DNA from 4 places in the Klebsiella planticola genome. Region 2 is predicted to be linked to each of the others. Evidence: predicted binding sites of a transcription regulator. Region 2 holds the regulator's gene; each other region holds the start of a gene.
What was found. Region 2 encodes Fur, which represses iron uptake genes when iron is present. Its sites were predicted from a motif close to ATAATAATGAGAACNACTATCAA; they were not measured.

Region 1 (8,130 bases), 490 kb from region 2:
TTGAGCTCTCCGCTGAGCTGCACAACGCGGTGAAACAGCTGCACAGCTACGGTTACAAAGGGCTGACTAACGAGGCATTGAACGTGACTCTGGTTGAAGCGGGTGAGCGCATTCTTCCTGCTCTGCCGCCGCGTATTTCCAGCGCCGCTCACAATGAACTGACAAAGCTTGGTGTACGCGTCCTGACGAAAACCATGGTGACCAGCGCCGATGCCAACGGTCTGCACACCAAAGACGGCGAGTTCATTAATGCCGACCTGATGGTCTGGGCGGCGGGGATCAAAGCGCCGGACTTTATGAAAGAGATCGGCGGTCTGGAAACCAACCGTATTAACCAACTGGTGGTTCAGCCAACGCTGCAAACGACGCTCGACCCGGATATTTATGCGATCGGCGACTGCGCATCCTGCGCGCGTCCGGAAGGTGGATTTGTGCCACCGCGCGCCCAGGCGGCTCACCAGATGGCGACCTGCGCATTGAATAATATTCTGGCGCAGATGAAAGACAAGCCGCTGAAGCCCTACGTCTATAAAGATCACGGTTCGCTGGTTTCGCTCTCCAACTACTCGACCGTGGGGAGCCTGATGGGCAACCTGATGCGCGGTTCCATGATGGTCGAAGGACGTATTGCGCGTTTCGTGTATATCTCTCTGTACCGTATGCACCAGATTGCGCTGCACGGCTACTGCAAGACCGGTCTGATGATGCTGGTAGGGCGCATCAACCGCATCATTCGTCCCCGTCTGAAGCTGCACTGATAGTCTGTTTGCCTCGTTCCCGGATTGTGCCGCCAGGCCCGTTTGGGATGGTAACAAGGTGAACATTGAGCCGGTAATCTCCTTGCCGGCTCAATGACAGAATTTCTGTCTGCCATTTCGCGCATAACATCTCGGATTCCTCTGAATCCACTCCGTTTGCCGCTTTTCCCCGCATTTTTCATCCGCTTTCTCATTTGCAAGGTCCCCGGGTCGATAGCAAAATTGTTTCTATCAGCAACAAGGGAGGATACCCCGTGAATAAATCAATGTTGGCGGGTATAGGGATTGGCGTGGCTGCCGCGCTGGGTGTTGCAGCTGTCGCTGGTCTTAACGTCTTAGATCGTGGCCCGCAATATGCGCAAGTGGTGTCCAGTACACCGATAAAAGAGACCGTAAAAACTCCGCGTCAGGAATGCCGTAACGTCACCGTGACCCATCGTCGTCCGGTGCAGGATGAAAACCGCATCGCCGGCTCCGTTCTTGGCGCCGTTGCCGGCGGGGTCATCGGCCATCAGTTTGGCGGCGGTCGTGGTCGCAGCGTGGCGACCGTCGTGGGCGCTCTGGGCGGCGGTTACGCCGGTAACCAGATTCAGGGTTCGATGCAGGAAGGGGATACCTACACCACCACGCAGCAGCGCTGTAAAACGGTGTATGACAAGTCGGATAAAATGCTGGGCTACGATGTGACCTACAAAATTGGCGAACAGCAGGGAAAAATCCGCATGGAACACGATCCCGGGACGCAGATTCCGCTGGACAGTAACGGCCAGCTGGTCCTCAACAACAAAGCGTAAAAAAGACGTGACTGTTATTTGCCCCTCCTGCACTCAGGCTGAGGGGCTTTTTTTATCAGAAGCTGACGGCGTAGTTCAGGCCAAAGGTACGGCCGCGACCTTTGTATTCATACAGTGAACTGCTGCCGTAGGTCGGGCTGTAGAGCAGCGGGGCGCGCTGTCCCCAGATGGTGACATAGTCTTCGTTCAGCAGGTTCTCGATGCTGAAGGTCAGTTTGCCCACCGGGAGCGCATAGCTGCCGATAAAGTCTACGGTATTATAGCCGTCGAGCTTATTACCGCTGGCATCGCTCAGGTCGAATACCTGCTGGGTTTGCACGCGCAGCGACCACGGATCCGGCGCCCAGCCGACCCAGGCGGTGGCTTTAGATGGCGAAGCGAGAGTCACATCCCATTTCTGCCAGCTACCGTCACTCTTCACCTGAGATTTCAGCACGTTGAAGTTCGCACCTGTGCTCCAGTCGCTATCCGGGAAGAAGTAATCGACGGCCCCTTCCACGCCGTAAATACGCCGCTTGTCGGACTGGACGTCGATCGTCATATCGGTGCGGTTAACGACAATGGTTTTGTCCGAGGTGGAGTAGTATGCCGCCAGCTGCGTGCGCAGGTTATCGCCGGTGTAACGCCAGCCCAGTTCGTAGGAGTTGACTTTGATCCCCTGCAGCGGCGAATCACCCACGTTGACGCTCGACAGCAGGGGATAGTTGCCGTTGACCGCCGCGCCGTATTTGCCGATACCATAGTATTTACCCGGGTCCGGTAGCTCGACGCCCTGCGAGAAGTTAAACCAGGTCTGCTGGCGGTCGGTGAGGTGGGCGACAATACCGGCGTTAAACAGGAAGTTATCATAATCCGTTTTACCGCCCGGGATGGCATCGGCCGAGTTCACTTTGCCGCTGGCGACATCCTGCTGCTGGGCGTAGCCGACAAAATCATCAACCCGGTTTTCCGTCCATTGATAGCGCACGCCGCCGCTCAGGGTGAAAATATCATTCAGGTCATAACTACTTTGCAGGAACGGCGCCAGGTTTGTAATGCTGTAGCCCGGGTAGCGTCCTGTCGTGTAGATTGACTCGTTGTGCAGGCCGCCTGACGCCATCGAAGTGTTCAGATCGAAGAACATCTGGTTGGCATTAAAGGTCTCATGATCGGCATCCAGCCCCCAGGTCAGATCCCAGCCGTCAAGCGGTTGGCTGTTGAGGGTAATTTTCGCACCGTACTGATCGGTATCCTGTTTAGATGAGGAGAAGCTGCTGACCTGACCTTTGGTGAGCGTCGGGAAGGGGTAAAAGGTCAGCGACTCGTCGCGATAATAGATCTGGCTGACCAGATTCTGGCCATAGAAATCGGCATCGGAGTATTGCAGGCTAATCAGATGCCGTTCGGTACCAGGAACGCGGTCGGAATTAAGCCCGTCGGTGGTATAGGCTTTGCCCTCACCGGTGACGGCCGACATGTTTTTGCCGAGATACAGGCCGTAATCATCGCCCTGGCTTTTATAGTATTGCGTCACCAGCTGCAGCTGACGGTTATCGTCGATGTTGATGGTGCCGGTGCCCATGACATCGAGGCGATCCGAGTGCTGCAGGCCGGTCTGCGTATTATCGAGGACCAGCGCATCGTTATTGCCATCATACCAGCCGCCAAAGCGCTGATAAGCCACCGATAACCGTCCGGAAGCATGGTCGGTGCCGCCGCTGACCGCCGCCGCCACGCGTTCGTCGTGATCGTTGCTGTTGGCAAATCCGCTTTTGCCGCCTAATTCCAGATCCACCTGGCGTTCCTGCTGCCCTTTTTTGGTCACGATATTGATCAGGCCGCCGGTACTGCCGCCGCCATACAGCGAAGTGGCGCCGGAGATGACTTCAATATGCTCAATGTTGAACGGGTCGATAGCGTCGAGCTGACGGCTGTCGGTACGGGAAGAGTTGAGGCGAACGCCGTCGATCAGCACCACGATGGCCCGTCCACGCATGTTCATTCCGTAGTTGGTTCGTCCCTGGCTGCTGACATCAATTCCGGGAATCAACTGGGCCAGGACGTCTTTGAACTCCTTTCCTCCCTGAACCTGTTGTTCTATCTCCTGACCTTCGATAACCCACGTGGTTTGCGCCATTTCGGCGACGGTGCGGTGAGTTCGGTTGGCGCTAACGATAATGTTTTCTTCTTCCGCCTGCGCGGCAAAGGCGGGCAGGGCGGTGGCCAGCAGCAGTGGGTTAAGCACCCAGAGACGCTTGTTCATACGCATTCCTTTTATGAGTTAACTGCAGTCATGTTGTTTTTAGTGTTCGATGCGGGCGCATCGGTTGTTACAGATGGAAATAAGCAGAAAAACTTAAAAGCGGATTTTGCACGTAGTGATTATTGTTATCAATATCATTTACAACAAAATTGATACGTAACAGTGTGAAAACATGAGTAAAACTGGGGTTAATCAGGAAAGACAGGGGAAAACCCGGTGGCGATTGTCACCGGGGAAGCGCAGATTAGTGCTGGAGGATTTGCGGCCACAGCCGCAGGGTGGTATCGGCGATTTGCATCAGCCTGGTGAAATCAGCCCCTTCGCGTGCGCTGATGGACATCCCTTGCAACACGCAGTTTAAGAACTGCGCCAGCTGTCGCACATCGCCGTTTTGCGGCAGTTCGCCGCGCAGCTGCCGCTGCTGGAGGAACTGGGTCAGCGTTTGTTCCTGCATCGCGTGCCGCGACTTAATGGTATTGGCGATCGCGGTAGATGATGCCGCCAGCGCCGCGGACGTATTGATCATAAAACAGCCTGCCGGCGTGTCTTTACTGGTAAAGCAGGTGGCAATGGCGGTGAAATAGTCTCGCAGCGCCTGATCAACTGATTTTTCTTCGGCAAACAACAGCGCTTCATGTCTGGCGGCAAAACGTGAAATATAGCGATCCAGAACCGCGCGAAATAACCCTTCCTTGTTGACGAACTCAGCGTACAGCGTCGGTGCTTTTGCCCCGGTCGCCTCCACCAGATCGGCAAGAGAAGTTGCCTCGTAGCCGTGCTGCCAGAAAAGTGCCATAGCCTTATCCAGCGCCGCTTCCTTGTCGAACACTTTGGGTCGGCCACGGCTTTTTTTTGTGCAACTTTGAACGTCAGTTGTCATGATGCCGCTGTACCTATGTTGGTTTGTTGAAGAGGCATTATAAAAATAAACCTTACAACCTTCCAGCGCTGAACCCGCAAAAATAAATAATTCATATATGTATGAATTTTAAGTTGTTTATAAATAAATAAACGATCGTTATAAAAATTCATTGACGTGTGATATAGGTCACATTATTATTTACCTATCGATCGTTAAGTTAATTCTTACGACCCTACTAAAAAAATCATCTGCATAGGTATAATAATCATGAAAAACATCAAAACGCTGACGCTTGCCGCCGTGCTGAGCTCTCTTTCTTTCGCCAGCTTCGCGGCTGTTGAAGTGCAGTCCACACCTGCCGGCCAACACAAAATCGGTACCGTTTCTGCCTCCGCCGGGACAAACCTGGGCTCGCTGGAAGACCAGCTGGCGCAGAAAGCGGAAGAAATGGGCGCCACCTCTTTCCGTATCACCTCAGTAACGGGTCCAAACACCCTGCATGGCACTGCGGTTATCTACAAATAAGTTTCGTTTTACCCCTGTCATGCCACTGACAAAACGCGACCCCTGACCCCTTTATCAGGCCGCGAGCAGTAAGTTGTTCCCTGTTATGCCACTTACGTGACGCGGTTTTCACCCCTTTATGAAACCGCGAAGCGTCGCACTATCGTTTTACCCCGTTTGTTATCCCATAAAAAAACCGCCCCCCGGGGCGGTTTTTTTATTTCTGTCTAAGCGCTTACAATGACTGTTCGCCAGTATTGTGATGACGGGTAACGTCAATCGGCATACCCGAACGCAGCGCCATCGCACGATCCATCACCGTCTGGTCGGTCTGCGCGGCCTGCTTAAACGCCGACATCTCGCTATTCAGGACTATCGGCAGCGTCTGCGGATCGTCATTTAAGTGTTTGGACAGCGGCTGATGGATTTCCACCAGACGCCTGCCGTCAGGCTCCACGGAGACTTTTACTGGCGTATTGATAATATTGACTTTCGTCCCTGGGGTAACGAGGTTAAACAGGGTTTTGATGTCGTCATCGCGCAGGCGGATACAGCCGGAGCTTACGCGCATTCCGATGCCAAAATCGGCATTCGTGCCGTGCAGCAGATAGACGCCGCCGTAGGCCGCAAGGCGGATAGCATGGTGCCCCATCGGGTTATCCGGCCCGGCAGGTACTACGCCCGGGAGTTCTATTCCCATCGCTTTATACCGTGCGCGAATATTCGCCGTCGGCGTCCAGGTTGGATTTGCGCGCTTGTCGGAGACGGTGGTGATCATCGTCGGAGTAAGGGTATCCCCTCCTAACTGGCCGATACCGATAGGGTAGACGGTGACCTCATTTTTCCCCGGCGGGTAGTAGTAGAGGCGAAGCTCGGCGAGGTTGATCACCAGCCCTTCGCGCGGCGCTTCCGGCAGTAGGGTCTGCAGCGGAATGGTCAGTACGCTGCCGGCACGCGGAACGTAAGGATCGACGCCGGGATTTGCCTGAAGCAATGCCAGAAAGCCCACGTTGTATTTTTTGGCGATAGCCTCCAGCGAACCGCCGTCATTCTGGACGACGTGAAACTGATTTTGCCCGACGAGGCGGCTACCTGAAGGCGGTAAGGGCCAGGTATTGGCGCGGGCAGGGAGGGCCAGGACGCCAGCAACGGCCGCCATTGCCAGCCACAGTGAAAAACGCGATACGAAAGTAGCCATAATAAATAAGTGGTTATTTTTTATGAGGAAACAGACGGGGATTATCGCGCGGGTCTCTGTGGGGAAACCCTGGTGAATTGCAAAATGTTTGTAAAGTTTACCGGGTGTGACCGTGAAGGAAGAAAAAGGCGCGGAAGACGGTGACGGGCACCGCCTCCGCGCTGCGATTAAGCGGTTGCGTTCTCTTCTAACTGACGCATAAACTGGCGAACCCACTCCATCCGCGTTTTACGCTCGCCAAGTTCCTGCATGAACTTCAGCCGCGTCGGGCCATCCAGGCGGAAGTGCTGAGGCTGTTTTTGCAGCAGGCCAATCAGCCACACCGGGTTGACGTTGTTCTTTTCATTGAACTCAATCACGCCACCTTTCTCATTGCCCTCCAGCTTACGGATACCCAGCTTCTGCGCCTGTTGACGCAGGCGGGCGATATCCAGCAGGTTTCTCGCCGCATCCGGTAGCGGGCCAAAGCGGTCAATCAGTTCGACTTTAATCTCTTCCAGGTCGTGCTCATTCCTGGCGCTGGCAATCCGCTTGTAGAACGAGAGTCGGGTATTCACATCAGGAATAAAGTCGTCCGGCAACAGTGAAGGCATACGCAGCTCAACTTCAGTCTGCTGGCTGGTCAGATCCTCAAGCGAAGGTTCGCGTCCGGCTTTCAGCGCATCGACAGCATTCTCCAGAAGCTCCATATAGAGCGAAAAACCGATGGTGGTCATCTGCCCGCTCTGATCTTCGCCCAGCAACTCGCCGGCGCCGCGGATTTCCAGGTCATGCGTGGCCAGCGCGAAACCGGCGCCGAGATCCTCCAGCGAGGCGATGGCTTCCAGACGCTTTTGCGCATCGGTGGTCATTGCTTTCGGGTGCGGCGTCAGCAGCCAGGCATAGGCCTGATGATGCGAACGGCCGACGCGTCCGCGCAGCTGGTGCAGCTGAGCCAGACCGAAATGGTCCGCGCGCTCGATGATAATGGTATTGGCGGTCGGGATATCGATCCCGGTCTCAATGATGGTGGTACAGACCAGTACGTTAAAGCGCTGATGGTGGAAATCATTCATCACCCGTTCCAGCTCGCGCTCGCGCATCTGCCCGTGACCGATGGCAATACGAGCCTCCGGCACCAGCTCCGCCAGCCGATCCGCCGCTTTCTGGATATTCTCCACGTCGTTATAGAGGTAGTAGACCTGGCCGCCGCGCAGCACTTCACGCAGAATCGCCTCGCGAACCACCAGCGAGTCATACTCCCGGACGAAAGTTTTCACCGCCAGACGGCGGGCGGGCGGGGTGGCAATAATGGACAGATCCCGCATTCCGCTCATCGCCATGTTCAGCGTTCGTGGAATCGGTGTGGCGGTCAGCGTCAGAATATCGACATCGGCACGCATCGCCTTGATTCGCTCTTTGTGGCGAACCCCGAAGCGATGCTCTTCATCGACGATCAGCAGCCCAAGGTCACGCAGTTTGACTTCACTTTGCAGCAGCTTATGCGTGCCGATAAGAATATCGATTTTACCTTCGGCGGCCTGTTCAAGAATCTGCGCCTGCTCTTTCGCGCTGCGAAAGCGCGACAGCATTTCAATACGTACCGGCCAGTTGGCAAAGCGGTCGCAGAAGTTATCGAAGTGCTGCTGCGCGAGCAGGGTGGTCGGCACCAGGACCGCGACCTGTTTGTGGTTCTCCACTGCCAGGAAGGCGGCACGCATTGCCACTTCGGTTTTACCGAAGCCGACGTCGCCGCAGACCAGGCGGTCCATGGCCAGCGGCTGACACATGTC
Region 2 (8,130 bases):
TCTGCACAAAATCCGCACAATAATTCCCCGGTTGTCCTGGTCCACGGTCTGTTTGGCAGTCTCGACAACCTGGGCATCCTCGCCCGCGACCTGGTGAACGACTACGATATTTTGCAGGTTGATATGCGTAACCACGGTCTTTCTCCCCGTTCGCCGGAGATGACCTACGCGGCGATGGCGCAGGATCTGCTCGATACTCTTGACGATCGGCAGATAGAGAAAGCCACCTTTATTGGTCATTCGATGGGCGGAAAAGCGGTCATGGCGCTCACCGCGCTGGCGCCGGAGCGCATCGCAGGCCTGGTCGCCATTGATATTGCTCCGGTGGACTATCACGTGCGCCGTCATGATGAAATTTTCAACGCCATCAATGCCGTCACCGACGCCGGCGCCGCGTCCCGTCAGCAGGCGGCCACGGTGATGCGCGAACATCTACAGGAAGAAGGCGTGATTCAGTTTCTGCTGAAATCCTTCGTTGATGGCCAGTGGCGCTTCAACGTGCCGGTGTTATGGGATCAATATCCGCACATCGTGGGCTGGCAAACGGTTCCTGCCTGGCCTCATCCAACCCTGTTCATCCCGGGAGGCAACTCCCCCTACGTCACCGATGACTATCGCGATACCCTGCTCGCCCAGTTCCCACAGGCGCGGGCGCACGTCATCGCCGGCGCCGGCCACTGGGTACATGCGGAGAAACCGGAAGCCGTCCTGCGCGCCATTCGTCGCTATCTGACCGCTTTGCAGGCTTAACTGGCTAAAAACTGCCCGACCGCGCTGCAGAATGCCCGCGGTCGTTGGCGCAGCGGTTCGCCTGATGTATTATGGCGCGCTATCTGTGTCGGCTATAGCCCGGCAACTTGTTTCCCCGAAGTCACTCTGAATCATGGCAAAAGAACAAACGGACCGTACGACATTAGATTTGTTCGCAACCGAGCGTCGCCCGGGTAGACCAAAGACCAATCCGCTTTCGCGCGATGAACAACTGCGCATAAATAAACGCAATCAGCTCAAACGCGATAAAGTTCGCGGCCTGAAGCGTGTGGAGTTAAAACTCAACGCTGAAGCGGTTGATGCGCTCAACGAACTGGCGGAAGCTCGCAATATGAACCGCAGCGATTTGATCGAAGAGATGCTGATGAACCAGCTGGCAACCCTGCACAGCCGGGATAAAGCCTGAAAATCCTCAAAAAAACACTTTCATGTAGCAGAGTGTGCAGTCGGGCGTGATTGCTGTTTCCGCGCCCTCTCCTGTTCTGCTATGATTGCCGTTATCTGCGGGCATTACGCCACTACCACATCATTAAGTTTCAAGAGGTTATTTTACTCATGGCAATCATCGGCATCTTTTTTGGCAGCGACACGGGCAACACCGAGAATATTGCAAAAATGATTCAGAAGCAGCTTGGTAAAGATGTTGCTGATGTTCACGACATTGCCAAGAGCAGCAAAGAAGATCTGGAAGCCTACGACATCCTGCTGCTCGGCATTCCGACCTGGTACTACGGTGAAGCTCAGTGCGACTGGGATGACTTTTTCCCGACGCTGGAAGAGGTCGACTTTAACGGTAAACTGGTTGCGCTGTTTGGCTGCGGCGATCAGGAAGACTACGCGGAATACTTCTGTGACGCGCTGGGCACCATCCGCGACATCATTGAACCGCGCGGCGCCACCATCGTTGGCCACTGGCCGACTGCGGGCTATCATTTTGAAGCTTCTAAAGGCCTGGCGGATGACGATCACTTCGTCGGTCTGGCTATCGATGAAGACCGCCAGCCGGAGCTGACCAACGAACGCGTGACTAAGTGGGTTAAGCAGGTCTCTGAAGAGCTGCATCTCGAAGAAATCAAAAACGCCTGATGATTGTGCGGCGTTACCGTTAAATTTCGCCGCATTAATAGATAGAAGCAATCAAACTAATAGCTACAAGTTTTTAACTTTTAATCACATATCTGTACAATGTCCTCTGATTTAACGAGGTCAGGTGACGCAGTTTGTAGCTGGGACCTCGTTTTTGACAGCATACAAGGCCCGATACTTGCAGTTTTCATTTAACGATGGCAGTTCTATAATGAGACGCATTGCATCGGGTGATTCTCTGTATTACTTCCGCTGATGGAAGTAGATCGTTTAGCAACAGGACAGATTCCGCATGACTGACAACAATACCGCATTAAAGAAGGCTGGCCTGAAAGTCACACTTCCACGATTAAAGATCCTGGAAGTCCTGCAGGAACCGGATAACCATCACGTCAGTGCGGAAGATTTATACAAGCGCCTGATCGACATGGGTGAAGAAATTGGTCTCGCTACTGTTTATCGCGTGCTGAACCAGTTTGATGATGCTGGCATTGTGACTCGTCACAACTTCGAAGGCGGTAAATCTGTTTTCGAACTGACCCAGCAGCACCATCACGATCACCTTATTTGCCTCGATTGTGGCAAAGTGATCGAATTCAGCGATGAGTCTATCGAAGCGCGTCAGCGTGAAATCGCCCACCGCCATGGCATCCGTCTGACCAACCACAGCCTGTATCTTTACGGCCACTGTGCGGAAGGCGACTGCCGCGAAGATGAACATGCACACGACGCGCTGGAAAAGTAATTTCCCACCGCGCGGACCGCAAAAAGCCAACCTGACGGTTGGCTTTTTTTATGTGCAAACGCCTACCCTTTTCTGCGCGCGGTATGCTCGTCGAGAGCACGAGTAAACTGTTCCTCATCCCACCGGTTTGCCAGCGCTTCCCGCACCAGAGTCTGTTGGGTTTTCGGGACCATTCCACCTAATGGCGGGTCGGTATCAAGATTGGTGGGGAATGAGTAGCCCCGGGCAGCCACGGCAATTAGCGCCTGAAAATCGCCCGCGCGATATTGTCCGTCCTGAAGCTGGGGATAGATTTTTTTCAACACCAGCTCATGGTTCACATCTTCCATCGGGACGCCGAACGCCGAGGAGATCTGCAAAAGATTAGCGGTGCGAACATGATCAGTCGTCGTGTTGTTCCCGGCGGCATGAAACAACGCCGGGTTAAAAAACAGCCCGTCGCCTTTTTGCAACGGCAACTGAACATAGTGCTGGTTAAAGTAGTCGACGAACTCCGGCTGGCGGTAGGCCATATAGCCGAGCTCATACTGATGCGAAAACGGCAGCAGGCGCGTAGGCCCTGACGCCAGCGGCATATCGCTGTGCGCAACCGCCCCTTGTAACGTCAAATACTGCGACAGAATCTGCGCAGGGATGGGAAACTCGGCAACAAACTCGCCCTGCTGAAAGCCGAGATGATAATCGCGATGGGGCTGCTGCGCTTCGCCGCCAGGGCGTACCTGGTTAACCTGAGCGGTCATTCGCCACGCAGGTCCCAACCACGCCTGACAAATTAACCCAAGCATTTCATTAGCATAGTAGTCGCAGAAGGTCTGCGGGCTACGCTCCGCCAGCTTTTGTAACGCATTCCAGATCCGGCCATTGTTCCCCGCGCGAGAAAAGTGGTCAGCCTGAACCCGGGTGCGAGACTCATCGGCCATGATGGTTTCAAACACCGCCGAAGCGCGGTCGATGACATCCATATCCTGATAAAGCCCGCGTACCACCAGCACGCCGGGACCGTAAGAGAGCCCCTGATGTAGCTCGCTTAATACCGCATGTTTATTGGTCGCCGCGGCCTGCGCTAACACGTCATGGTCGTAAATCAGAACTTCCTCAGCGACTTCGCTGACCAGCGGATAGTCTTGTTTGTTCACCTGCTGCTGACAGAAGATGTTGAAATCCTCAACTGAGGCCCGATCGGGTCGGACAAAATATTGCGATGTCATGAGTAGCTCCACGGGGTAAGGGTGCCAGACGGCGGTTATTTTTTTGTTCAACGTCTCGAAAACGAACGTTGTTAAGAAATAACTTAGCAGCTAGACTCCACATCAAGAACCTCAAAAACACCTCATAAAAACCTCATGTGATCGATGGCAAAATTTACCCAAAAGCAGATAGCCGCTCAGTCAGGACTGAGTCTCGCCACGATCGACCGGGCGCTACATCATCGGGGGCAGGTACACCCGCAAACGCTGCATCGCATTCAGCAGGCTCTGGCCGATCTGGAACTGCTGCAAAAGTCCGGGCTCGCCCAGGGAAGAACGATCTATTTCGATGTCATCATGCATACCCCTGAACGCTTTAGCGAGCTGGTCAGGGAGGCGCTCAGCAGCCAGTTAGCCAGCTTTAACCCCTTTCGCATTCAGCTCCGCTTCCACTGTTACGAGGACATCAGCGAGCGAGAGATGAACGCGCTGCTGAAAAAATGCGCGCTCAGCAGCCACGGCGTGATTTTAAAGGCCATGAACTCCCCCTCGCTGGTTTCCACCATCGACGCTTTGCTCAAACGCCGCGTGCCGGTTGTCACCATCGTCACCGACATTCCGTCCAGCGCCCGTCTGCGCTACATCGGCATGGATAATGTTGATGCGGGCAAAGCCGCGGCATTTTTGATGTCAAAGTGGCTGGGCGCCGACAGCACTCAAATCGCCGCCGTCACCGGCAGCAATGATTTCATCGGAGAGCGGGAGCGTATTGCCGGATTTATCTCGGGAATTGAACAGTTTGCCCCGCGCAACAGCATCAATGTCGTCGCCGGCGGACTGGGCATTGACCATCAGATGTACGCCTGTCTGTGCCAGTACCTTGATGCTCATCCGCATACCGAAGCGGTCTATACCGTCGGCGGCGGTAACGCGGGGATTATCCGCGCCTTCGCCGAGAGAAACCGACGCATAAAGACCTTTATCGGCCATGATTTTGACCGGGAAAACCGGGCACTGATGCAGGCGGGGAAAATCGATGCGCTGATAGAACACAATCTGCAGCTGGATGCGCAGACCGCATTCCGCTCTTTGCTGGCCTTCCACGGTTTTATCCCTGAGGGCGACTCGCTCAAACCCTATTCACGGATCAACATCATCACCCGGTTCAATATGTATACCTGAAAGGAAGATGCGCAGTCGGTGAAGAGTGCGCATCCACATCGCCTCAGCGGTATGCTGGCGTGACCCACAGCGACCCCTGCTCATGGCTGTCGACAACCGCCTCGACAAACGCCACGCCTTTAAGACCATCATACACCTGCGGTACCGCGGCCCCCGTCAGGCTGAGCGCCTGCTGCGCCTCACGACTATGCAAGGCTGCGGCGAAGCCGCTGTAGAGGTTGCTGAACGCCTCGATATAGCCTTCAGGATGGCCCGGCGGCGTGCGGGTACGCGCTTGCGTGAGCGCATCCAGATCCGCGCGCCCGCGCTTAATGATTTGCGTCACCCCTTCTAACGGAGTGAAAACCAGTTCGTTGGGCTGCTCCTGGGACCAGATCAAACTGCCTTTTTCGCCAAATACCCGCAGACGCAGCGCGTTGGCGCAGCCGATCGCCACCTGCGAAGACCACAGCATTCCACGCGCGCCGCCTTCATAGCGGATCAGCACATGGGCATTATCATCCAGAGCACGGCCTTCAACGAAAGTGGCTAAGTCAGCCAGCACGCTCTGCGCCTTCAACCCTGTGACATAGCCCGCCAGATGATAGGCGTGGGTACCGATATCGCCAATCGATCCGCCGCGGCCGTTTTTCAGCGGATCGACCCGCCAGGCCGCCTGCTGATTATTCTTCAGTTCCACGCCGGTGGCCATCCACTCCAGCGGATATTCCACCTGTACAGTACGTACCTTGCCGAGCAGCCCTGCCGCGATCCGCGCACGCGCCTCCACAACCATCGGGTAACCCGAATAGGTATAGGTCACGCCGAGGAAGCGCCCGGTTCGCGCCACGATCTCCTGCAGCGCCTCCGCTTCCGCCAGGGTGGTGGTGAGCGGCTTTTCGCAAATGACATCTATCCCCGCTTCAAGGCAGGCGCGGGCTATCGGGAAATGGGTAAAATTCGGCGTACAGATAGCGATGATATCGACACCATCCTCGCGGGCCGCTTCGGCGGCAACCATGCTCTGATAGTCGGTATAGGCACGATCCTCGGCGATCAAATTGTCGAGAGCAAACGCCCGTCCCCTTTCCGCATCGACGTCAAATGCGCCGGCCACCAGCTCGTAGCGATCGTCAAGCCGGGCGGCAAAGCGATGAATTCCGCCGATATAAGCCCCCTCTCCGCCGCCCACCATTCCTAAGCGAATACGCCGTCCCTGCAAAGTTTGTCTGCTCATTTTGCCCTCTTATAGTCCGAGAATGCTTCGGTTTACCGAACGATCGGCATAGGATTTACAGAAATCATCAAAGGATTGATCGGTCACCTTGATGATGTGTTCCGCGATAAACTGCGCCCCTTCCCGGGCGCCATCTTCCGGATTCTTAAAACAGCACTCCCATTCCAGAACCGCCCAGCCGTCAAAGTCATAACCGGTCAGTTTTGAAAAGATCGCCCCGAAGTCGATCTGCCCGTCTCCCGGTGAACGAAAGCGTCCCGCCCGGCGACTCCACGGCTGATAACCGCCGTAGGCGCCGGTTTTGCCGTCCGGGCGAAACTCGGCATCCTTAACGTGAAATGCTTTAATGCGCTCGTGGTAATGGTCGATGTAGGTCAGGTAATCCATTCCCTGCAAGATCAGATGGCTCGGGTCGTACATGATGTTGCAGCGCGGGTGGTTGCCGGTTTTTTCCAGAAAGCGCTCAAAGGTCAGCCCATCATGAAGGTCTTCGGTGGGATGAATTTCGTAGCACAGATCGATGCCTTGTTGGTCAAAGGCATTGAGGATCGGCGTCCAGCGGCGGGCCAGCTCGGTAAACCCCTCTTCAATCAACCCTTCCGGCCACTGCGGATAGGGGTAGAGATAGGGCCACAGCAGGGTACCGGAAAAGGTGACATGCTTCGTCAGGCCCAGCCGCCGTGAAGCTTTTGCCGCCAGCAGCAGCTGCTCGCTTGCCCACTGCTGGCGCTCCCGGGGATTATTGCGCAGCGCCGCCGGGGCAAAGCTATCGGCAGGCAGATCGAAGGCCGGATGCAGCGCCACCAGCTGTCCCTGCAGGTGGCTGGCGAGGTCGGTCAACGCCAGCCCGTGTTCATCGAGGATGCCCAACACTTCATCGGCATAGGTCTGGCTCTCCGCCGCGCGCTCAAGGTTAATCAGGCGCGCATCCCAGCTGGGAATCTCCACCCCTTTAAACCCTTTTTCCGCCGCCCAACCGGCGATCGCGTTCAGAGAATGAAAAGGCGCTTCATCGCGGGCAAACTGCGCAAGAAAAACGCCTGGACCTTTCATCGTAAGCATAAAAACTCCGTCATAAAATGTGCACTTGTGAATATCACCAGTGCACTCATTGACCGTCGGAAAATCCATTATTAATGGTTCATGAATTTTTGATAATTTTCTGGGGTAATTAACTGGAAGGGGATAAATTCAATATCTTTTACCTTTTCCCCTTTCGATATTTTCTCAGCCATATCGACGGCCCCGAAAGCCTGGGCTTTGGCATCCTGAAATACGGTAACGGTCATCATGCCGGTTTTCATGGCCTGCAGGCCATTATTTCCGCCATCGGTCCCACCCACCAGAATATCTTTACCCACCTTCATGCCATTACTTTTAATGGCCATCGCCGCGCCGATGGCCATTTCATCAGCGTTAGCAGAAAGAATATCGATTTTCTCGCCGGTAAGTATCCAGTTATTCATCAGATTCATACCATCTTCGCGCATCCATTTCGCGGTATCCTCGAGCACCACATGCATATTCGGGTGTTTAGCAATCACCTCTTTCGCCCCCTGGGTTCTGAAACGGGTAGCATCATTGTTTAACAGCCCTTTCATAATCGCGACGTTGACGCTTTTGCGATCCTTCACCATGTCAGCGAGATACTGCATCTGCATGCGTCCGGCTTCGATCTCGTCGCTGCCGATATAGCTTACGCCATCGCCCATTTTCGAATCAGAGGGCATACGGTTGAGATAGATGAGCGGGATTTTCGCGGCGCGAGCCGCATCGGTAATATTCTTTGTCCCCTGAGTATCGACCGGATTAACGATAATGACGTCGACTTTCGCATTAATAAAACTTTGCACCTGGCCAAGCGATTTATCGACCGCCCCCTGAGCATCTTCAAATTGCACCTTCATATCGGGATAGGTTTTTGCCCGTTCGGCAATATAACC
Region 3 (8,130 bases), 2.5 Mb from region 2:
TGATCTCATTCACCATCTGTTTGTTTTATATGGTAGATATTTACGGCCAGAACGAACGAATTAAACTCAGATGGCGGGATCAGGCCCAGGAAGATCCGTTAACCGGGCTCCCGAACCTGCGCGCGCTGGAATGCTATCTGCGCCAGGATGCTGATTTCGTCATCAGCAGCTTACGGATCGCTAACCTCGACTTTCTCAGCCGTCATTACGGCATGATGATGGGGGTGCATTGCAAACAGCAAATTGCCAGCAAATTACGGCCGCTGCTGGGGGAAAGGGATGAACTCTTCCAGTTGCCGGGGAGCGAGTTATTACTGGTTTTAGGCGGCCCAGATCCTTCCGCGCGGCTGGGTCATATGGTGGCGATGCTAAATCACAAGAAGTTCAGCTGGCATAATCAAACACTGGATCTGGAGTTTGGCGCGTCCTGGGCAAGACATCGCGGCATCGAAGAAGAGCTGCATCCCATGCTGGGCCAACTGAGCTGGCTGTCAGAGCAGGCAGGGAACGGTCGGCAGGTGCTGGCACTGGACGCCGCGCAAGAGCAGGTTTCTGACCAAACCAGCGAGCAGGTTCGGATGTTGACCCAGGTGAAGCGGGCGCTGAATGAACGCGATCTTGTGCTGTATGCCCAGCCGATCCAGAATTCGGCCGGCGAGGGGTATCATGAAATCCTGACGCGGATGCGCTGTGGCCAGTCGATGATGACGCCAGACCAGTTTATTCCGCTGATTGTTCAGTTCAACCTGAGCCAGCGTTTTGACATGCTGGTGCTGGAGATGCTTTTCAGCACGCTGCATCAGTACCCGGGGCAACATTTTTCGGTTAATTTGCTGCCTTACACGTTGATGCAAAATGATAGCGCCGCGCAGATTATCGCCTTGTTTAAACGCTATCAGCTGTCGCCGGAGGCCATCACCATCGAGATTACCGAAGAGCAGGCGTTCAGCGATGCGGGAGAAAGTATGCATAACATTGATCTGCTGCGGGATTTTGGCTGCGCTATTGCCATTGATGATTTCGGTACGGGTTACGCCAACTACGAACGTCTGAAGCGCCTGCAGGCGGATATCGTAAAGATTGACGGCTGTTTTGTCCGCGATCTCGAGAGCGAGCCGCTGGATGTGATTATGATTAAATCCATTATTGAAGTGGCGAAAGTTAAAAATATGACGGTGGTGGCGGAGTTCGTTGAGACGGAAGAGCAAAAAGAGAAACTGCTGGCATTAGGCGTCGACTATTTGCAGGGATATTTAATCGGCAAGCCGCGGCCGCTCAGTGAGCTGCGGGCGTAAAAAAGCCGGGGCAAGCCCGGCTTTTTTTATCATCTTGTCAGCTTACAGAACCAGTGCGGCGATAGACGCCGAGAGCACGCTCACCAGAGTCGAACCGTAAACCAGCTTCAGACCAAAGCGGGATACCACGTTACCCTGTTCTTCGTTCAGGCCTTTAATCGCCCCGGCAATAATCCCGATAGAGGAGAAGTTGGCGAAGGAGACCAGGAAGATAGAGATAATGCCTTCAGCGCGTGGAGAAAGCGTGCTGGCAATTTTCTGCAGATCCATCATCGCCACAAATTCGTTAGACACCAGTTTAGTGGCCATAATACTGCCCACCTGCAGCGCTTCCCCTGCCGGGACGCCCATCACCCAGGCCACCGGATAGAAGATGTAGCCAAGGATCCCCTGGAAGGAGATGCTGTAGCCAAACCAGCCGGTAACGGTAGCGAACAGGGCGTTCAGCGCGGAGATCAAGGCGATGAAACCGATCAGCATTGCAGCAACGATAATGGCAACTTTAAAGCCGGCCAGAATGTATTCACCCAGCATTTCAAAGAAGCTCTGACCTTCATGCAGGTTGGACATCTGCAGGTTTTCTTCGCTTTCTTCGACGCGATACGGGTTAATCAGCGACAGGACAATAAAGGTACTGAACATGTTGAGCACCAGCGCAGCCACGACATATTTAGGCTGCAGCATCGTCATGTAGGCACCGACGATAGACATGGAGACGGTCGACATCGCGGTTGCAGCCATGGTGTACATCCGGTTGCGCGACATTTTGCCCAGAATATCTTTATAGGCGATAAAGTTTTCTGACTGGCCCAGAATCAGGGAACTGACGGCGTTGAATGATTCCAGTTTGCCCATGCCGTTAATCTTGGACAGCACGGTACCAATGGCGCGAATGACCACAGGCAGGATACGAATATGCTGCAAAATACCGATCAGCGCAGAGATAAAGACGATAGGGCAGAGAACTTTCAGGAAGAAGAAAGCCAGGCCTTTGTCATTCATATTGCCGAAAACGAAGTTTGTCCCTTCGTTTGCAAAGCCGAGAAGTTTTTCGAACATCTCGGAGAAGCCTTTCACAAAACCCAGACCGATATCAGAGTTCAGGAAGAACCATGCCAGCAAAACTTCAATGACAAGTAATTGAATAACATAACGAATACGAATTTGGTTACGGTTATGGCTGACCAGAAGGGCCAGTATAGCCACCACTACGATCGCGAGGATAAAATGCAAGACGCGGTCCATATTTGCTCCAAATATGAGGCAGGTTAAATTTCTGTGCACATTCTATGTAACAAGACTAAAGAAAACGAGATCAAATCCACACTATTGCAATGAACTGTGACCAATCACCAAATTAGTGATCAAACATACATTTTTGTTATGTAGCGTAAAGGTTTTAAAAGTTGCTTAGATTGTACTAATCTGTGAACTGGCGAGATGCGAATTCATCAATGCCACTTTTTTCGTTGTTAGCCGCTATCGTTTCCCCCTATCAAAGCAATAATGATCATCTTCCTAAATGAACTTGATAATCATTCGCATTTTGATAACATAAAACATAGCAAAGGCTATATTTCAGAGGCAGAAAATGACTAGCAGTCGCGTTGAGAATAGCAGCGGTCGCGCAGCGCGCAAGATGAAGCTCGCATTGATGGGGCCTGCGTTCATTGCTGCCATTGGATATATCGATCCCGGCAACTTCGCCACCAATATTCAGGCTGGCGCCAGCTTTGGCTACCAGCTGCTGTGGGTAGTGGTATGGGCAAATCTGATGGCGATGCTGATTCAGGTGCTATCGGCAAAGCTCGGTATTGCTACGGGTAAAAACCTGGCGGAACAGATTCGCGATCACTATCCGCGCCCGGTGGTGTGGTTTTACTGGGTGCAGGCGGAAATTATCGCCATGGCTACCGACCTCGCCGAATTTATTGGGGCGGCCATTGGCTTTAAGCTGATTCTTGGCGTGTCGTTACTGCAGGGAGCAATATTAACCGGGATTGCCACCTTCTTAATCCTGATGCTGCAGCGTCGCGGGCAAAAGCCGCTGGAAAAAGCGATCGGTGGTTTACTGCTGTTTGTTGCAGCCGCCTACATTGTGGAGCTGATTTTCTCCCAACCGGCGCTGGCGCCGCTGGCGAAAGGGATGATCGTCCCGAGTTTGCCAAACGGTGAAGCCGTGTTCCTTGCCGCCGGCGTGCTCGGCGCGACGATCATGCCACACGTCATCTATTTACACTCGTCGTTAACGCAGAATCTGCACGACGGTACGCGAAAAGAGCGTTATCACGCCACCCGCTGGGACGTTGCGATAGCGATGACCATTGCCGGGTTTGTTAACCTGGCGATGATGGCCACCGCCGCCGCCGCATTTCACTTTAATGGCCACACGGGGATTGCCGACCTGGATCAGGCATATTTGACGCTGGAACCGCTGTTAAGCCACGCGGCAGCCACCATCTTTGGCCTGAGTCTGGTAGCCGCAGGGTTGTCATCGACGGTGGTGGGAACGCTGGCAGGACAGGTCGTCATGCAGGGCTTTATTCGCTTCCATATTCCGCTGTGGTTTCGTCGTGCGGTAACGATGCTGCCTTCGTTTATTGTCATTATGATGGGACTGGACCCGACGAGAATTCTGGTGATGAGCCAGGTACTGCTGAGTTTTGGGATCGCCCTGGCGCTGGTCCCGCTGCTGATTTTCACCAGTAATTCGCAGCTGATGGGGGATTTGGTCAATACCCTGTGGGTGAAACGGACGGGGTGGGCGATTGTTGGCGTTGTGGTATTGCTCAATGGTTGGCTGCTGGTCGGCACGATCTTCGGGCTGTAATCATGTCGATAGCCATCAAAAAGGGGAGCCATCTGGCTCCCCTTTTTGATTAATGATGGCCATGACCGTGGCCGCGACCGCCGCCTGGTCCGCGACCCCAGCCGCCGCGTCGGTCATCGCGGTCATTCCAGCCTTCGCGATAGCCACGTTCGTAGGCTTTACGTTTATCCCAGCCGCGATGCCAGCCGTTATCGTGATGACGCCAGCGGTTATCGCGCCATTCATAGTGACGACGCCAGTAATCACGGTCGCGCCAGCCGCCACCGTCCCAGTAGTTACCGTAATTATCACGATCGCCTATTTGTAATTTTACAGATGGCAGCAGGGTGATCTCTCCGGCATTTGCAACCAGTGGCGCTGAGGCCAAAAGCACCGCAGCCAGAATCAGTGACCTGAACATACTCTTCTCCTTCACGATCGGGGCCTGAGCACCGGATGATATTGGCGCTCATTGGGCCTGTTAACGTGATATTACGGGGCGGTAAAGCCCCGCAGCATTGGATGAACTCCTAAATCGCGGATAAGAGCACTTTTTGCTAAAGTAAAATTGAGTTTACGCCGCAAGGATGGCGTCAATTGCCGCACACTCTTCGGCGCTGAAATGGCGATTCGCCAGCATACCCACGGCATCATCAAGCTGGGTGGTTTTACTGGCGCCAATCAGGACTGAAGTCACTTTCTCTTCCCGTAAAACCCAGGCCAGCGCCATCTGTGAGAGCTTTTGCCCGCGGGCCCCGGCCAGCGCGTCCAGTTGACGAACCTTCTCGAGCTTCGCCTCGGTTAACTGCTCCGCTTGCAGGAAGCGACTGCCGCTGGCGGCGCGGGAGTCTGCCGGAATACCCTGTAAATAGCGGTCGGTGAGTTGACCGCCCGCCAGCGGTGAAAACGCGATGCTTCCCACCCCTTCAGCCTGCAGAAAATCGAGCAGTCCGTCCTCAACCCAGCGCTCGAGCATGGAATATTTAGGCTGATGAATCAGACACGGTGTTCCGAGGTCATTGAGGATGCGCACCGCTTCGGCAGCCTGCTCAAGCGGATAGTTGGAAAGCCCGACATACAGCGCCTTGCCCTGGCGCACGAGATGGTCCAGCGCACGCATGGTTTCCTGTAACGGTGTTTCGGGATCCGGGCGGTGATGATAGAAGATATCAACGTACTCCAGCCCCATCCGCTTCAGGCTTTGATCGAGACTGGCGACCAGGTATTTACGCGATCCCCAGTCGCCATAAGGGCCGTCCCACATGGTGTAGCCGGCTTTACTGGAGATAATCAGTTCATCGCGCCAGGGTAAAAAGTCCTCGCGCAGGATGCGGCCGAAATTGCTTTCCGCCGAGCCCGGGGGCGGCCCGTAATTGTTGGCTAAATCAAAATGGGTCATGCCAAGATCAAAGGCATGTCGCAGCAGCTGACGGCTGGTTTCCACCCGCGTTTCGTCGCCAAAATTGTGCCAGAGGCCGAGTGAAATGGCCGGGAGTTTTAATCCGCTCCGGCCACAACGGCGGTATTCCATCGTTTGATATCGTGCCGCATTTGCCTGGTAAACCATACTTCCTCCGCAGATAGAACAGGTTGTGTATACGTTTACACTAAAGAATGTTCAGCGCGGAGTACACACTTCAAAGGCGTAAATTTTGCTTTCCACCCCGATTATTGACCGCTATCTGGACAGTTGGATCGCTTATTCAATACTCAGATCACCTGCAACGGGAAGAGGAGTATGGAGATGCAACCGACTTACACCATTGGCGATTATCTGCTGGATCGTCTCGTAGATTGCGGCATAGACCGCTTGTTTGGCGTACCTGGAGATTACAATTTACAATTCCTCGACCGCGTCATCGCGCACGAAGCGCTGGGATGGGTTGGCTGTGCGAATGAGCTGAATGCAGCTTACGCCGCCGACGGGTATGCGCGCATCAAAGGCGCCGGGGCGCTGTTGACGACCTACGGCGTCGGTGAGCTGAGCGCGCTTAACGGCGTGGCCGGTAGCTATGCGGAACATATTCCGGTGCTACATATCGTCGGCGCGCCTGGCACCGGGGCCCAGCAGCGCGGAGAACTGCTGCACCATACGCTGGGGGATGGCGACTTCACGCACTTTGCGCGGATGAGCGAGCAGATCACCTGCACGCAGGCTACGTTGACGGCGGGGAATGCCTGCCACGAAATCGATCGCGTGCTGAGCGAGATGCTCACCCACCATCGCCCCGGTTATCTGATGTTACCTGCCGATGTGGCGAAAGCAAAAGCGACGCCGCCCGCTCGTCGTCTGGCGATCGAAGGGCCGCCTGCGGATGAGAATCAGCTGGCCGGATTCCGTGAGCATGCCGGGCAGATGCTGCGCAGCAGTCGGCAGGTATCATTGCTGGCGGATTTCCTCGCCCAGCGCTATGGTCTGCAAGATACGCTACGGATGTGGGTGGCGAAAACGCCGATTGCCTGCGCCACGATGCTGATGGGAAAAGGGTTGTTTGATGAGCAGCAGCCTGGCTTTGTCGGCACCTATAGCGGTATCGCCAGCGCGCCGCAAACGCGTGAGGCAATCGAAAACGCCGATACGATCATCTGCGTTGGAACCCGCTTCACCGACACCATCACTGCCGGATTTACCCAGCATTTACCCCTTGAACGCACGATTGAAATTCAGCCTTTTGCCGTCAGAGTGGGCGACCACTGGTTCAGCCGTATTCCGATGGATCAAGCCCTTAAGGAGTTAATGATTCTGTCTGCCAGCCTGTCAGCAGAGTGGAGGTTGCCAGACTGCTCTGCGCCGGAGGTGGAAAGCATGACGGGCGGCAGCCTGACGCAGAGCAGTTTCTGGAGTACCGTACAAGAGCAGCTGCGTCCCGGGGATATTATTCTTGCCGATCAGGGAACCGCGGCTTTCGGCGTTGCGGCGCTCAAGCTGCCCTCCGACGCCACCCTGCTGGTCCAGCCGCTATGGGGATCGATAGGATTTACTTTACCGGCCGCCTACGGCGCCCAAACCGCAGCGCCGGGCAGACGGGTGGTGCTGATAGTGGGCGACGGGGCAGCTCAGCTGACGATCCAGGAGCTGGGGTCGATGCTACGCGATAAACAGAACCCGCTGATCCTGCTGCTTAATAACGAGGGTTATACGGTTGAACGAGCGATTCACGGTCCGGAGCAGCGTTATAACGATATTGCGCTGTGGGACTGGAACCGCTTGCCGGGAGCCTTCGCCCCCAATGTTCCTTCCCGATGCTGGCGCGTGACGCGCACGGAAGAGCTTGAAGAGGCGATGGCCGACAGTATTGGCTCCGATAAGCTGACGCTGGTGGAGGTCATGCTGCCCAAAATGGATATTCCTGACTTCCTGCGCGCGGTAACCCAGGCTCTGGAAGAGAGAAACAGCCGCGTCTAGTCGTTTCGTCGCCTGGCTATCATCATCGGCTTCCCGGCCAAAAGCAGCCAGGCCGGGAGCATCACGATACACAGCAGCGGTAGCAGCGTCGTATCCGGCACGACGACCGCCGCCATAAACAGGCTGAGCCAGCCATCGCGGGTTACCACCAGAGTCATGCCCAGGATGGCGCAGGAGACCGTGATCGCGGCCGGAACGGCCTCGACATGGGCGTGCAGCATAAAGCCGAGCGCCACGCCGACGAAGACCGCGGGGAATATTCTCCCGCCGCGAAAACCACTGGCGGAGGCGATCACCAGCGCCGCCAGCTTCACCAGCGCAATCAGCAAAAAGTCGCCGGCCGTCAGGGTCTGGCTTAAGGCGATTTGCTGCATCTCCTCCAGGCCTTTAAACAACGTAATATGTCCGCCGGCAGCGCCGAGAATCCCCAGCAGCAGGCCGCCGAGACCCAGCGTCAGCACCGGATTTTTCAGACGGTTCATCAACGCATGCAGCCGCGGCAAGCACCAGACGGCCACCATTCCTACGGCAATAGCGATAAGCGTCACGATAGCGCCGCTTAAGATATCCACGAAATGCATTTGCGGATAAACGGGGATGGGCAACGAGAAATTAGGATG
Region 4 (8,130 bases), 2.1 Mb from region 2:
ATCGTGAAGGCGTCTACAACGCCAACCAGCTGACTGCACCCGCCAGCGATGAATTTGACCTGGTACGCGCGTGGCAGCGGCTGCATGACGATCATGCTGTCGCGCTGCACATCTGCGTGGCGGCAGCCCTGCGTCGCGGTGTCACCGATGAACAAGAAGCTCAGCAGCTGGGGTTGCCGGGTCATAATCTGCAGCCCGGATTTACGCTGAGCGGCTTGGGTGCGCTGGCGGAAGCCTCATTAACCTGCGATCGGATGGTGCAGTTCTGATGAAACGCGTTGCCTTTGTTTTTTCTTCTGCCCCACATGGTTCTGCGTCGGGTCGGGAAGGTCTGGATGCGCTGCTGGCGACTTCCGCGCTGACCGATGAGATCGGCGTATTCTTTGTCGGCGACGGCGTCTTCCAACTGCTGCCCGGGCAACAACCGTCGGCGGTGCTTGCCCGCGATTATATCGCGACCTTTAAACTTTTGCCGCTGTACGATATCGACGCGTGCTGGATATGCGCAGCGTCTGCCCGCGAACGCGGCCTGAATGCCGGGACGGCGTGGGTAGTGGATGCCGGGTGGCTTGAACCCGAAGCGCTGCGCGCCCGACTCGATGATTTCAACGTGATTTTACGTTTCTGAGGACTGAATGCTCCACACACTCAGCTCGTCCCCGTGGCACACCGATCTCCGTGCAATGCTGCGCCTGGTAAAGGATGGCGACGATCTCCTGCTGCTTTCTGATGGCGTGATTGCGGCTATTGCCGGCGGACCCTTCCTTGAAATCCTGCACTCTGCCCCCATAACCATTCATGCTCTGCAAGACGATATCGATGCCCGCGGGCTGGCTGGTCAAATTGCGGACAGTGTCATCAGGGTTAGCTATACTGATTTCGTCAGAATGTCGGTCAAACATCCTGGACAGTTGTCCTGGTAATGGCGGGATCGTTGTATATTTCTTGACACCTTTTCGGCACCGCCCTAAAATTCTGCGTCCTCATATTATATGAGGCGATTTATTACGTGTTTACGAAGCAAAAGCTAAAACCAGGAGCTATTTAATGGCAACAATTAACCAGCTGGTACGCAAACCACGCGCACGCAAAGTTGCAAAGAGCAACGTGCCTGCACTGGAAGCCTGCCCGCAGAAACGTGGCGTATGTACTCGCGTATATACCACCACTCCTAAAAAACCGAACTCCGCACTGCGTAAAGTTTGCCGTGTTCGTCTGACTAACGGTTTCGAAGTCACCTCCTACATCGGCGGTGAAGGTCACAACCTGCAGGAACACTCCGTGATCCTGATCCGTGGCGGTCGTGTAAAAGACCTTCCGGGTGTTCGTTACCACACCGTTCGTGGTGCGCTTGACTGCTCCGGCGTTAAAGACCGTAAGCAAGCTCGCTCCAAGTATGGCGTGAAGCGTCCTAAGGCTTAATGGTTCTCCGTTAAGTAAGGCCAAACGTTTTATATTAATGTCAAACTAAACTCTTTGAGTTTTGGACAATCCTGAATTAACAACGGAGTATTTCCATGCCACGTCGTCGCGTCATTGGTCAGCGTAAAATCCTTCCAGATCCTAAGTTCGGATCAGAACTGCTGGCAAAATTTGTAAACATCCTGATGGTAGATGGTAAAAAATCTACTGCAGAAGCTATCGTATACAGCGCGCTGGAGACCCTGGCTCAGCGCTCTGGTAAAAATGAACTGGAAGCTTTCGAAGTCGCTCTGGACAACGTCCGTCCGACCGTCGAAGTTAAGTCCCGCCGCGTAGGTGGTTCTACTTACCAGGTTCCAGTTGAAGTCCGTCCGGTTCGTCGTAATGCCCTGGCAATGCGTTGGATCGTAGAAGCTGCTCGTAAACGTGGTGATAAATCCATGGCTCTGCGTCTGGCGAACGAACTTTCTGACGCTGCAGACAACAAAGGTACTGCAGTTAAGAAACGTGAAGACGTTCACCGCATGGCAGAAGCCAACAAGGCGTTCGCTCACTACCGTTGGTAATCCCTTCGGAGTCATAGTCACCAGGCGGGCGCTTCAGGTAAGTCGCCCGTGCTGGATAACTTAACTGAACGCCTAAAGAAATAAACGAGGAATCAAATGGCTCGTACAACACCCATCGCACGCTACCGTAACATCGGTATCAGTGCGCACATCGACGCCGGTAAAACCACTACTACCGAACGTATTCTGTTCTACACCGGTGTAAACCACAAAATCGGTGAAGTTCATGACGGCGCAGCAACCATGGACTGGATGGAGCAGGAGCAGGAGCGTGGTATCACTATCACCTCCGCAGCGACTACTGCATTCTGGTCTGGTATGGCTAAGCAGTATGAACCGCATCGCGTTAACATCATCGACACCCCGGGGCACGTTGACTTCACTATCGAAGTAGAACGTTCCATGCGTGTGCTTGATGGTGCGGTAATGGTTTACTGCGCAGTTGGTGGTGTTCAGCCGCAGTCTGAAACCGTATGGCGTCAGGCAAACAAATATAAAGTTCCGCGCATTGCGTTCGTTAACAAAATGGACCGCATGGGTGCGAACTTCCTGAAAGTTGTTGGTCAGATCAAAACCCGTCTGGGCGCGAACCCGGTTCCGCTGCAGCTGGCAATTGGTGCTGAAGAAGGTTTCACCGGTGTTGTTGACCTGGTGAAAATGAAAGCCATCAACTGGAACGAAGAAGACGCAGGCGTAACCTTCACCTATGAAGATATCCCGGCTGACATGCAGGATCTGGCTGAAGAATGGCACCAGAACCTGATCGAGTCCGCTGCAGAAGCTTCAGAAGAGCTGATGGAGAAATACCTGGGTGGTGAAGAACTGACTGAAGAAGAGATCAAAAAAGCTCTGCGTCAGCGTGTTCTGAACAACGAAATCATCCTGGTAACCTGTGGTTCTGCATTTAAGAACAAAGGTGTTCAGGCGATGCTGGATGCGGTAATTGATTACCTGCCATCCCCGGTTGACGTACCTGCGATCAACGGTATTCTGGACGACGGTAAAGATACTCCGGCTGAGCGTCACGCTAGCGATGAAGAGCCGTTTGCTGCTCTGGCATTTAAAATCGCTACCGACCCGTTCGTGGGTAACCTGACCTTCTTCCGCGTTTACTCCGGTGTGGTTAACTCTGGTGATACCATCCTGAACTCCGTGAAATCTGCACGTGAGCGTTTCGGTCGTATCGTACAGATGCACGCTAACAAACGTGAAGAGATCAAAGAAGTTCGCGCGGGCGACATCGCTGCTGCTATCGGTCTGAAAGACGTGACTACTGGTGACACCCTGTGTAACCCGGATCACCCGATCATTCTGGAGCGTATGGAATTCCCTGAGCCGGTAATCTCCATCGCTGTTGAACCGAAAACCAAAGCTGACCAGGAAAAAATGGGTCTGGCTCTGGGTCGTCTGGCGAAAGAAGACCCGTCATTCCGCGTATGGACTGACGAAGAATCTAACCAGACCATTATCGCCGGTATGGGTGAGCTGCACCTCGACATCATCGTTGACCGTATGAAGCGTGAATTCAACGTTGAAGCGAACGTCGGTAAACCTCAGGTTGCTTACCGCGAAGCGATTCGTGCGAAAGTTACCGATATCGAAGGTAAACATGCCAAGCAGTCTGGTGGTCGCGGTCAGTATGGTCACGTTGTGATCGACATGTACCCGCTGGAGCCGGGCTCAAATCCGAAAGGATACGAGTTCATCAACGACATCAAAGGTGGTGTAATTCCTGGCGAATACATCCCGGCCGTTGATAAAGGCATCCAGGAACAGCTGAAAGCTGGTCCGCTGGCAGGTTACCCGGTAGTTGATCTCGGCGTGCGTCTGCACTTCGGTTCTTACCATGACGTTGACTCCTCTGAACTGGCGTTTAAACTGGCCGCTTCTATTGCCTTCAAAGATGGCTTTAAGAAAGCGAAACCAGTTCTGCTTGAGCCGATCATGAAGGTTGAAGTAGAAACTCCGGAAGAGAACACTGGTGACGTCATCGGTGACCTTAGCCGTCGTCGTGGTATGCTGCGTGGTCAAGAATCCAACGTGACTGGCGTTGTGATTCACGCTGAAGTTCCGCTGTCTGAAATGTTCGGATATGCAACTCAGCTGCGTTCCCTGACCAAAGGTCGTGCTTCTTACTCCATGGAGTTCCTGAAGTATGATGACGCGCCGAACAACGTTGCTCAGGCCGTAATTGAAGCCCGTGGTAAATAAGCCGTAGGGTTAAAACCAAAATCCCGTGCTCTCTCCTGAAGGGGAGAGCGCTATAGTAAGGAATATAGCCGTGTCTAAAGAAAAATTTGAACGTACAAAACCGCACGTCAACGTCGGTACTATCGGCCACGTTGACCATGGTAAAACTACTCTGACCGCTGCAATCACTACCGTTCTGGCTAAAACCTACGGTGGTTCTGCTCGTGCATTCGACCAGATCGATAACGCACCGGAAGAAAAAGCTCGTGGTATCACCATCAACACTTCTCACGTTGAATATGACACCCCGACTCGCCACTACGCACACGTAGACTGCCCGGGCCACGCCGACTATGTTAAAAACATGATCACCGGTGCTGCTCAGATGGATGGCGCGATCCTGGTTGTTGCTGCGACTGACGGCCCGATGCCGCAGACTCGTGAGCACATCCTGCTGGGTCGTCAGGTAGGCGTTCCGTACATCATCGTGTTCCTGAACAAATGCGACATGGTTGATGACGAAGAGCTGCTGGAACTGGTTGAAATGGAAGTTCGTGAGCTGCTGTCTCAGTACGACTTCCCGGGCGACGACACTCCGATCGTTCGTGGTTCCGCTCTGAAAGCGCTGGAAGGCGAAGCAGACTGGGAAGCGAAAATCATCGAACTGGCTGGCTACCTGGATTCTTACATCCCGGAACCAGAGCGTGCGATTGACAAGCCGTTCCTGCTGCCGATCGAAGACGTATTCTCCATCTCCGGTCGTGGTACCGTTGTTACCGGTCGTGTAGAGCGCGGTATCATCAAAGTGGGCGAAGAAGTTGAAATCGTTGGTATCAAAGAGACTGCTAAGTCTACCTGTACTGGCGTTGAAATGTTCCGCAAACTGCTGGACGAAGGCCGTGCTGGTGAGAACGTTGGTGTTCTGCTGCGTGGTATCAAACGTGAAGAAATCGAACGTGGTCAGGTACTGGCTAAGCCGGGCTCTATCAAGCCGCACACCAAGTTCGAATCTGAAGTGTACATTCTGTCCAAAGACGAAGGCGGCCGTCATACTCCGTTCTTCAAAGGCTACCGTCCGCAGTTCTACTTCCGTACAACTGACGTGACTGGCACCATCGAACTGCCGGAAGGCGTAGAGATGGTAATGCCGGGCGACAACATCAAAATGGTTGTTACCCTGATTCACCCGATCGCGATGGACGACGGTCTGCGTTTCGCAATCCGTGAAGGCGGCCGTACCGTTGGCGCGGGCGTTGTAGCTAAAGTTCTGGGCTAATTATTAGTTCTGAATGAAAAAGGGCGCTTCGGCGCCCTTTTTGCTGCCCGTTATCTGGCGTTGACCAGAATGATGTTTGTACGAAAAAAGAGTATCTCTTTGCGTATTTAATCAACTCACTATTGTAATTATAACTATTCTCATTTACACTTTTGAGCATAAATTGAACGGGAGTCGGTATGTACGTTTGTTTGTGTAATGGTGTAAACGATAAAAAAATTCGTCAGGCCGTACGTCAATTTCATCCACAGTCTTTTCAGCAATTGCGCAAATTTATTCCTGTTGGAAATCAATGCGGTAAATGTGTCCGTGCTGCCCGTGAGATTATGGAAGATGAATTAACTCGCATGCCGGAATACCAGGAGAGCGCTTAAGAGCTCAGGCTTTTCTTTGACATCTTTATAGCCCGAACTACGCTTCAATAAGTGGAAGCGGAGGGACTATATAATGAAAGGTGATGTCAAAATCATAAGTTATCTCAATAAATTGTTGGGAAATGAGCTTGTCGCAATAAATCAGTACTTTCTTCACGCCAGAATGTTCAAGAACTGGGGCCTGATGCGCCTCAATGATGTTGAATATCATGAATCCATCGATGAAATGAAACACGCCGATAAGTATATCGAGCGAATTCTCTTCCTTGAAGGTATCCCCAATCTACAGGATCTTGGCAAACTGGGCATCGGTGAAGATGTCGAAGAGATGCTGCAATCTGATTTGCGACTGGAACTCGAAGGCGCAAAAGACCTACGTGAAGCGATCGCTTATGCCGACAGCGTCCATGACTATGTCAGTCGTGACATGCTTATTGAAATCCTGACGGACGAAGAAGGCCATATTGACTGGCTGGAAACGGAGCTGGATCTGATTGGTAAATTAGGACTGCAAAACTATCTCCAGTCACAAATCAAAGTGGCTGACTGACTAGCGTTTGCCATCCGCACCAAAAACCCGCTGCAGCCAAAAAAGGGCCAAAAGGCAGCGGGTTGTTCAATGACCCCGGTGCTTTCCCGAGAATTATCACTAGCAGCATGACTCCCCCGGCGAAGACAGTCGCCAAAAAAACCAGCTGCGGCAGCATTGGCCAACCGTGCCACGCGCCAAGTGCGGCCAGAAATTTGACATCCCCATAGCCGAGCCCTTCATAACCGCGAATCCCCCGATAGAGCCAATAGAGTAAAGTGAAAGCCAGATAGCCGCCGATGGCGCCGCCAACGGCATATTCCAGCCGTAGTGGAGCGTAGTATAGATAATAGAGCAGCCCGCTCCAGAGCAGGGGGCAGGTCAGGCGATCGGGAAGCAGGCCGTAGCGCAGATCGTACCAGCAGAGGGCGAGGGATAAACCGCTATAGACCAGTAATAAGGGGGGCATCATCGGTGAGGTTACCTGGCGATGGAGATATGCGCGGAGTCTGGTCGAAAAAGAGATGGATGGCAAAGGTCCGCATTCATTATCGCGAGGCGCTATCCACGGTATTACCTCAGTTTTCACGACTTTCAATGCCCGCCCGCCGCAGCACGCAAAAATGATTGCTGATTTTGTATGCAGCACTTGCGTCGAGCCCGAATTTGCGTATAATGCGCGGGCCTGTCAAAATTGGCAGGCTGGTTCGATATGAACCCTGATAGAGCTTTTAGCTATCAAACAATGTTCCCAATTGGGGAACTATGTAAGAACGGTTACACTCTCCCATCAATCGTAATGGGTATGAGGAGTAACCATTTCGTCTATAAATAATTGGAGCTCTGGTCTCATGCAGAACCAAAGAATCCGTATCCGTCTTAAAGCGTTTGATCATCGTCTGATCGATCAATCAACCGCGGAAATCGTCGAGACTGCCAAGCGCACTGGTGCGCAGGTCCGTGGTCCGATCCCGCTGCCGACCCGCAAAGAGCGCTTTACCGTTCTGATTTCTCCGCACGTCAACAAAGATGCGCGCGATCAGTACGAAATCCGCACTCACAAGCGTCTGGTTGACATCGTTGAGCCAACTGAGAAAACCGTTGATGCTCTGATGCGTCTGGATCTGGCTGCCGGTGTAGACGTGCAGATCAGCCTGGGTTAATCAGGTCATCGAGCGATTGAGAGGTTGAAACAATGATTGGTTTAGTCGGTAAAAAAGTGGGCATGACCCGCATCTTCACTGAAGATGGCGTATCTATCCCAGTAACCGTAATCGAAGTTGAAGCAAACCGTGTTGCTCAGGTCAAAGACCTGGCTAACGATGGTTACCGCGCAATTCAGGTTACCACCGGTGCTAAAAAAGCTAACCGTGTAACCAAGCCGGAAGCTGGTCACTTCGCTAAAGCTGGCGTAGAAGCTGGCCGTGGTCTGTGGGAATTCCGTCTTGCTGACGGCGAAGAATTCACCGTAGGTCAGAGCATTAGCGTTGAACTGTTTGCTGACGTTAAAAAAGTTGACGTAACCGGTACCTCTAAAGGTAAAGGTTTTGCTGGTACCGTTAAGCGCTGGAACTTCCGTACCCAGGACGCTACTCACGGTAACTCCTTGTCCCACCGCGTTCCGGGTTCTATCGGTCAGAACCAGACTCCGGGCAAAGTGTTCAAAGGCAAGAAAATGGCAGGTCAGCTGGGTAATGAGCGTGTCACCGTTCAGAGCCTGGACGTAGTACGTGTTGACGCTGAGCGCAACCTGCTGCTGGTTAAAGGTGCTGT

Region 1: a site for Fur is predicted at 3,910-3,932, ahead of MC50_RS18380 (TonB-dependent siderophore receptor). Genes of this name have one in related genera too.
Region 3: a site for Fur is predicted at 2,824-2,846, ahead of MC50_RS01275 (Nramp family divalent metal transporter). Genes of this name have one in related genera too.
Region 4: a site for Fur is predicted at 5,576-5,598, ahead of bfd (bacterioferritin-associated ferredoxin). Genes of this name have one in related genera too.

The regions. Positions count from the first base shown of each region.
Region 1 is NZ_CP026047.1:3,810,743-3,818,872, forward strand. It holds gene MC50_RS18370 (NAD(P)/FAD-dependent oxidoreductase) at 1-758, shown strand, start outside; gene MC50_RS18375 (glycine zipper 2TM domain-containing protein) at 1,013-1,552, shown strand; gene MC50_RS18380 (TonB-dependent siderophore receptor) at 1,608-3,794, opposite strand; gene MC50_RS18385 (TetR/AcrR family transcriptional regulator) at 4,039-4,674, opposite strand; gene bhsA (multiple stress resistance protein BhsA) at 4,924-5,181, shown strand; gene ldtC (L,D-transpeptidase LdtC) at 5,396-6,358, opposite strand; gene mfd (transcription-repair coupling factor) at 6,526-8,130, opposite strand, start outside.
Region 2 is NZ_CP026047.1:3,317,259-3,325,388, reverse strand. It holds gene ybfF (esterase) at 1-750, shown strand, start outside; gene ybfE (LexA regulated protein) at 884-1,177, shown strand; gene fldA (flavodoxin FldA) at 1,327-1,857, shown strand; gene fur (ferric iron uptake transcriptional regulator) at 2,150-2,602, shown strand; gene MC50_RS16020 (phytanoyl-CoA dioxygenase family protein) at 2,665-3,810, opposite strand; gene MC50_RS16015 (substrate-binding domain-containing protein) at 3,955-4,971, shown strand; gene MC50_RS16010 (Gfo/Idh/MocA family protein) at 5,015-6,187, opposite strand; gene MC50_RS16005 (sugar phosphate isomerase/epimerase family protein) at 6,197-7,249, opposite strand; gene MC50_RS16000 (substrate-binding domain-containing protein) at 7,321-8,130, opposite strand, start outside.
Region 3 is NZ_CP026047.1:282,329-290,458, reverse strand. It holds gene MC50_RS01285 (sensor domain-containing phosphodiesterase) at 1-1,295, shown strand, start outside; gene MC50_RS01280 (NupC/NupG family nucleoside CNT transporter) at 1,338-2,540, opposite strand; gene MC50_RS01275 (Nramp family divalent metal transporter) at 2,887-4,125, shown strand; gene MC50_RS01270 (DUF2502 domain-containing protein) at 4,175-4,525, opposite strand; gene mgrA (L-glyceraldehyde 3-phosphate reductase) at 4,679-5,671, opposite strand; gene MC50_RS01260 (alpha-keto acid decarboxylase family protein) at 5,849-7,510, shown strand; gene MC50_RS01255 (ion channel protein) at 7,507-8,130, opposite strand, start outside.
Region 4 is NZ_CP026047.1:1,256,591-1,264,720, reverse strand. It holds gene tusD (sulfurtransferase complex subunit TusD) at 1-269, shown strand, start outside; gene tusC (sulfurtransferase complex subunit TusC) at 269-628, shown strand; gene tusB (sulfurtransferase complex subunit TusB) at 636-923, shown strand; gene rpsL (30S ribosomal protein S12) at 1,048-1,422, shown strand; gene rpsG (30S ribosomal protein S7) at 1,518-1,988, shown strand; gene fusA (elongation factor G) at 2,085-4,199, shown strand; gene tuf (elongation factor Tu) at 4,270-5,454, shown strand; gene bfd (bacterioferritin-associated ferredoxin) at 5,634-5,828, shown strand; gene bfr (bacterioferritin) at 5,902-6,378, shown strand; gene MC50_RS06165 (prepilin peptidase) at 6,362-6,829, opposite strand; gene rpsJ (30S ribosomal protein S10) at 7,209-7,520, shown strand; gene rplC (50S ribosomal protein L3) at 7,553-8,130, shown strand, end outside.